Regions from separate parts of the Oleiphilus sp. HI0128 genome, predicted to be linked through region 2. Evidence: predicted binding sites of a transcription regulator. Region 2 holds the regulator's gene; the other holds the start of a gene.
The links. The regulator PhoB, encoded in region 2, activates phosphate uptake and scavenging genes when phosphate is short. The targets are predictions, from matches to a motif close to TGTCATANNNNTGTCANA.
Positions count from the first base shown of each region.

Region 1: the regulator PhoB is predicted to act here: its motif matches at 1,983-2,000, upstream of A3763_RS11565 (NAD(P)H-quinone oxidoreductase).

Region 1 is NZ_LWGG01000798.1:14,069-17,625, forward strand. Features, by position in the region: gene A3763_RS11555 (alpha/beta hydrolase) at 1-110, opposite strand, end outside; gene A3763_RS11560 (lysophospholipid acyltransferase family protein) at 110-1,921, opposite strand; gene A3763_RS11565 (NAD(P)H-quinone oxidoreductase) at 2,104-3,087, shown strand; gene A3763_RS11570 (acyl-CoA synthetase) at 3,118-3,557, shown strand, end outside.
Region 2 is NZ_LWGG01000853.1:3,169-6,725, reverse strand. Features, by position in the region: gene phoR (phosphate regulon sensor histidine kinase PhoR) at 1-1,226, opposite strand, end outside; gene phoB (phosphate regulon transcriptional regulator PhoB) at 1,403-2,098, opposite strand; gene ubiA (4-hydroxybenzoate octaprenyltransferase) at 2,218-3,099, opposite strand; gene A3763_RS13240 (chorismate lyase) at 3,104-3,557, opposite strand, start outside.

The sequences.
Region 1 (3,557 bases), on a different contig from region 2:
ATATCACTCCCCTCAAGATAAAGCAGTTCGCTACGGGCAGACTTCTCGCCCGACGCCTGCTCACCATGCAATGTCCACATCACATTCAATGCTTGCCAGGCCGCACGCATTATTTATCTTCCTGTTGTTCAATAACTTCAGGGATATAGCGCTTACGCTTCTTTTCCTTGATCTTACTGACATCGACCATCACTAAACCGTCGATACAATCACCAAAGTCAGGGTCAACACCAAAGCCCAAGAACTTTAGGCCACCCGGTTCACATAGGTCGCTATACTGCTTGTACAAAGTCGGCACGCTACAGCCCATATTCGACAAGATGTTCTTAAGAATCATAAAGTCTTCTTTATAATCCGTACCTGAAAAATTCTGGCTCAAGGCATCAAGCAGATCGTTTGAGAGCAAATAGGGGTGCTTCGATACAGCCTTAGGCCGAGATTCCGTCTCGTCAAAGCTGCCAAAATAAAGAGTGAAGAAGTAAACTAATAAATCTTTTGCTGCTTTAGGCAGGTCGTTCGAGATACTGACCGGACCATATAAGTATTTCACATCAGGGTTCTTGCTTAAGTAAGAACCGATGCCATACCAAAGGTAATCCAAACTTCGTTTGCCCCAATACTTAGGCTGAACAAAACTTCGCCCAAGTTCCGCCCCTTGCTTTAGTAGAGGAAGCATTGACTCGTCATAATCAAAAAGGCTGGCGCTGTATAAGCCCTGAATACCCTGCTGTTCGATAATGTCTTTGGCATTGCCCAGGCGATAGGCACCGACAATCTCCAACTCATTTTCATCCCATAAGACCAATTGACTATAGGACGAGTCATAGTGGTCAATATCACGCCGCTCACCTGTTCCCTCGCCCACTGCGCGAAAGGCAATTTCCCTTAAGCGGCCAATCTCTCTCAATACCGCGCAGCTTCCTTCGTTCTTATAGAGAAAGATCTGTTTATTATCACTGGTCTCACCCAATCGGTTTTGAGAAGCAATAAGCTGCTTAAGTATTTGACGTGATTCAGGGTGAGCAACCGGTGACTGGGTTTGCCATATCCCCTTTTTACCCTTACCCACTTTATAGAGGTGTTTTTTGAACAGTTTGACCTGAGTCTTAACTGGCAAACCACTCTTGGCATAGGTCTCATGAATGACAAGCTTACCGACACGGATCGCAACCGTCTTGCGTGTTTGCTTATACATTTCAGGCACAAGCATCATGGTAGAAAGCGGCTTATAGATCGCAGACACACCGTAAAACAGAGCAGAGTTTGCTGCATCAATATACAAAGGCAACACCGGCGCATTCATTTCTAAAGCTATATCAAGAAAGTCACGACGCCACTTGGTATCCGTCACCCCACTCGGGCGAATACGGGATAATTCTTCACTGGGGAAAAAGATCAGCACACCTTCTCGCTCCAGGTGTTCTTTCAAAGCGACATTACGTGTTTTAGCCGTATTCTCGGAGTAAGGCTGACAAGCCAAAGTAATCGGCGCAAGCGCATCTAACTCATGAACGCCTTCATCGACCACAACACGCACGTCTGACCTTACATCACTTACCAACTTGAATACCGCCGCTGCATCCAGAGTACCTAAAGGATGATTGGCGATAATCACCAAGCGGCCTTCAGTCGGAATTCGTTCTTTCTCATTCCAAGGCGTCTGAAAGGAAAACTCAAAGTGCTGAAGAATCTGCTCGACAAACTCAACACCTTTAAGGTGAGGATGATCTCGCAGGAAAGAGTCTAAGGTTTTTCGTGAACGAGATAGTGAGCTAAGCGGTGCTCGTAATATCTCGGGAATCCCACCGTTTTTATCGGCAAGGCCATCATTGCTAGACATGCGCTCGACAGCAGGTTGAAGTGTACCGTTTGTTTTCTCACTATCTACTGCCTTGTTAACCAACAAGCTCTGAAAACCCATACCTAGACTCCTGTGTTTTTAGGCAGGATAGTAATTCAGTGTGAAGCAAATGTGACGCTTTGGTGTCAGTTTGATGTCAATGGGATCACCACGGAACACAGTTGATAAACTTGACCCTAACCCGGTAGCCCTTTAAATTGCTTGCCTACTCATACGAATTCGCCACGAACAAGAGAGCCAAAATGAAATATATCGACACCCCAAACTTCGGCGCACCTGATGTCATGCAAGTTGCTGAAGGCGAACGCCCTGGCATTCAAGAAAATGAAGTACTGGTGAAGGTAGCAGCAGCCGGCGTTAATCGCCCTGACGTGATTCAGCGACAAGGCAACTACCCGGCCCCAAAAGATGCGTCACCCATATTGGGTTTGGAAGTAGCCGGTGAAGTGGTCGAAGTCGGTTCTGCCGTTACTACCTTAAAACAAGGCGATAAGATTTGTGCACTCACCAACGGTGGTGGCTATGCCGAGTATGTAAATGTACCAGAAAGCCAATGTCTACCCGTTCCTGAAGGCTACTCAATGGTGGAAGCAGCAGCCTTGCCAGAAACCTTCTTTACAGTGTGGTCAAACGTGTTTGATCGCGGTCAGCTGAAAGCGGGCGAGACCTTTCTTATTCATGGCGGTACCAGCGGCATCGGTACCACGGCGATTCAACTAGCCAAAGCGATGGGCGCAAAAGTCTATGCCACCGCAGGCAGCGATGAGAAAGCAAAAGCCTGTGAAGCGCTGGGTGCAGAGCTTGCAGTGAACTACAACGAACAAGACTACCTGCCCACTATCAAAGACCACAATGACGGCAAAGGCATCGACGTAATTCTTGATATGGTTGGCGGTGAGTATATTCAGAAGAACCTCTTCCTCGCCGCGATTGAAGGCCGTATTATCAATATTGCTTATCTTCAAGGCCCGATCAACAAGGTAAACTTCTTGCCCGTGATGCTAAAGCGTTTAACGCTGACCGGCTCGACGCTACGTCCTCAATCTTTGGACGCTAAGGCCGCAATTGCGCAACAGCTAAAAGAAAAAGTCTGGCCGCTGCTAGAGAACAAAACCATTAAGCCTGTGATCGCCAAAACCTTCGCACTCGAAGATGTTGTTGAGGCGCATACTCTAATGGAAAGCAATGCCCATATCGGCAAAATTATTTTAGACCTTTCACACTAAGCACTCATTCCACAAAGAGAACAGCGAAACATGCAAGCGCCTATCAAGCCCGAGACAATCAATGATCTGGACCTGTCGAAAGACTTCAATATAGGCCTTGCGTGCACGCGCCCTCAAATTCCCAACTTTGATATGCAGTCTACCGCGCTCATCGTTGACCATGGCGATGAGAGTAACGAATTACATCAAGCTTATTCTTATCAGCAACTCGATAAGGCATCCAACCAATGTGCTGCACGGTTAAGTGAATTGGGCTTGATAAAGGGTGACAGGGTCATGCTTTGGCTACCGAATGTTATCGAGTTCCCGATTGCCTTTTATGGCACAGTTAAGCTTGGCGGTATTGCGGTGCCCAGCTCTATTCTGCTTAGCGGCGACGAGATTGATTACCTGGCGAAGGACTCTGGTGCCAAAGTGCTGATCACCACCGCTGCGCTGGCCGAGAAGCTACACCTGGATACACTAGAAGA
Region 2 (3,557 bases):
AGCTCGGCATTATGATTGATCAATACATGCTTCACGATCGCTAAGCCCAAGCCTGAGCCGCCACTTGAGTGGTCTCTGCTGGGGTCCGTTCGATAGAAGCGTTCCGTCAAGTGAGGGATGTGAACGGAATCAAAACCTTCACCGGTATCACGCACACAAAAGTGAGCACCTTCTTCATCCAGCCACCAGCTGATGTCGATATCACCACCGGTGGGCGTATACTTAACTGCATTAAACGCAAGGTTTGAGAAGGCGCTATAAAGCTGACGAGAGTCACCGGTAAATAAACAGGGTTTGGTGCTTTCAAAGTCCAAACGAATATTCTGATTTTTGTCAGCGCTAAAGGCTCGTGCGTCGCGGTAGACTTCTTGTAGTACCGGTTCGATATCGATCGCTTGAGTATTACTAGGCAGGCCTTCAGTTTCATACTTGGCGAGTAACAAGAGGTCACTAATCAGGCTTTCCATCCGTTTCGTTTGCTCTTGCATTGAATTTAAGGCTCTTCGCCACTTCTTAGGTGTATCTTCAGCATCCTGGAAGGTTTCGATATAACCTCTAATAACCGTCAATGGCGTTCTCATATCATGAGAAACATTGCTAACGAAGTCACGCCGCATCTGTTCAAGTCGCTGCACACGCGTCACATCTTGCGCGAAAACCAAGCGGTCATCTTTGCCAAACAAAGTGATATGTACTTGCAAAGTTGCACTTTTATTTAAAGGTGAACGTAGCTCTAAAGGTTCGTCGTAATTCTTGCTTTCAAAATATCGCTTAAAGGAAGGGTCTCTAAGCAAATTTGTTATCAGCTGACCTCTATCTGACTCTCGTTTAAAGCCAAGTACTGTACTTGCAGAGTCATTCCACCAGTCCATCGCACCTTCAGAGTTAGTCATGACGACAGCCTCTTTTAGTGCATTGGTAGATAATTGGACACGAGCAATCATTGACCGCAAGTTTTCTTGAGTAATGCGATTTTGATATTGAATTTGATATAGACCGTCAAACAGATCGCCCCATAAACCATGGCTTTCGGGAATTGCTTGGTCTTCTTGTACACTGTAAAGCCAACGATGCAGCTTAACAGCCTGGCTGATTGTCCAGGCTAAGTAGGCAAAGCAGCCAATCGCGAGAACCCACGCTAATTCCCCAATCAGCAGGCCAAGTACCAGCAAGCCAATCACAGCCCAAAAAAGGGAGTATAAGTGACCGATGATTCGTTTGTGCATAACCTTATGCTCCAGCACAGGAAGACAGATTCATTCTCTGATTCAATAGTTTGCCATTAAAACGCAAACGGTACAGAGAGTGTGCACCCTTCGTCAATGATCGAAGTCATGTGCATGAAAAATCGAGCTCCTTGCCACCTTTCTTATTTTATAACAAAGTTACCAATGCTCAAGCGCTATGCAGCACCTTGAGCAGAAAAACGATAGCCAGTACCTCGAACAGTTTGAACCAGGTATTCATGCCTTTCACCTAATGCCTTGCGAAGGCGCCGAATATGAACATCAACGGTTCGATCTTCAACATAGACATTGCCACCCCAAACTTGATCAAGTAGCTGGGAACGGCTATAAACGCGGTCTTGATGCGTCATAAAGAACTGCAGTAGCTTAAACTCAGTTGGCCCCATGCTCAGCAAATTATTGTGAGCGGTAACGCGATGACAAACTGGGTCAAGTACCAATCCATCTATTTCGATTTCACTTTCGACACCCGCAGGCGTCGCACGACGAAGTACAGCTTTAAGACGAGCAACCAATTCACGAGGAGAAAAAGGCTTAGTAATATAGTCGTCGGCACCGACTTCCAAACCCTGTACTTTATTATCCTCTTCGGTTTTAGCTGTCAGCATAATAATAGGGATATCACTGGTCGCTTCATTGCGTTTCAAGCGTCTTGCCAATTCAATTCCGCTAGTGCCTGGCAACATCCAATCAAGTAAAATCATATCGGGACGTTGATCCACAATAGCAATAAATGCATCCTGCGCATTTGAAGCTTCGATACAATTGTAATCAGCCATTTCTAAAGCAACAGCAATCATTTCTCTGATTGATGCTTCATCATCAACAATTAATACGGTTTTTTCTGACATAGTACTTACTCCAAAAATCAAACTGTATTAAAACGGCAAGCTGTTACAGTTTTATGACACTACACTGTAAGCCTATGCTGAGAACCTAATGAGCGCTCCTTTTTGCGAAGTTTTACAATTCACCTGACATAAAAGTCTAGAAACAGTCCCAGGAATAAAACCATACCCACCCAGTTATTGTTCAAAAACGCCTTAAAGCACTCATCTCTGTCACGATGGCGAATCAAGTGCTGCTGATATACAAATAGTACCGACGCAACGACAATACTCAGAAAGTAAAACTGCCCCATTTCAAGCTGTTCACCTAACAAGCTCAGCGTCAATATCACCAAAACCTGCAAAAATGCGATAATCGCCCGATCAGCCGAACCAAATAAGATGGCCGTGGATTTAACGCCGATTTTGATATCATCATCCCTATCGACCATGGCATACATCGTATCATAAGCAACGGTCCACAAGACTGTTGCCATATAGATCAACCAGATATGCGCAGGCAGTTCATTCACTTGCGCGGCATAAGCCATAGGAACGGACCAGGCAAATGCAGCACCTAAGACCACCTGTGGTAAATAAGTATAGCGCTTCATGAAGGGATAAGCAGAAGCAAGTGCGAGTGCACCAAATGAAAGGTAAATTGTCAGTTTATTGGTAAACAAAACCAGGATGAAAGACAACAGACATAAAACGGCGAAAAAGATCAAAGCCTGTTTTGCACTCACCCGCCCCGTCACCAGAGGGCGAGCTTCAGTGCGCTTTACATGACCGTCTATTTTTCTATCCGCAAAGTCATTGATTACGCAGCCTGCCGAGCGCATGAAAACAGAGCCGGCGATAAAAATAGCTAACACATCCATAGCTGGTATGCCCTCGGCAGCAAACCATAATGCCCAAAGCGTTGGCCACAAAACCAGATAAATACCTATAGGCTTATCCAACCTCGCAAGCCTTACGTAGTCCATTGCAACACTTGCAAACGCGGGTTTACTCTGAGTATTCATATGCCTATTTCTCTCGTTTGCTTGCCTCAAATACCCGAGGCATAAATAGTTCGCTCACCAGCAATGGTTTCTGACGAAGAAAAAATACCGAGCGCCGCCCAAATACGGGTTCTTTAAACTGTTTCACCAAGGAGACACTTTCAAGCTTACTACGCGTCATAACTCTGGATTTAAACAGAAATGCGCCTAAAGGCTTATCTCCCAAATACTGAAGCTGTCTTTCATAACCACTTAGCGTTGTTTTCGGAATAATACTGCGCGCTATCACCCATACTTCTCCGAAACAAAGCAGCTCAACTTCCCTGACCAGCGCTTTCTGACGCTCTCTCACTTTTAGTATCCGCCTCTCCTCAAGACTTGGTACAGCCCAGCCTTGATAAGTGACACGCACACTAAAGTTATTATTTGATGCTTCGATAAGCCTCTTGGTAAGTGAACCTTGATCAAAGACCCAGGAA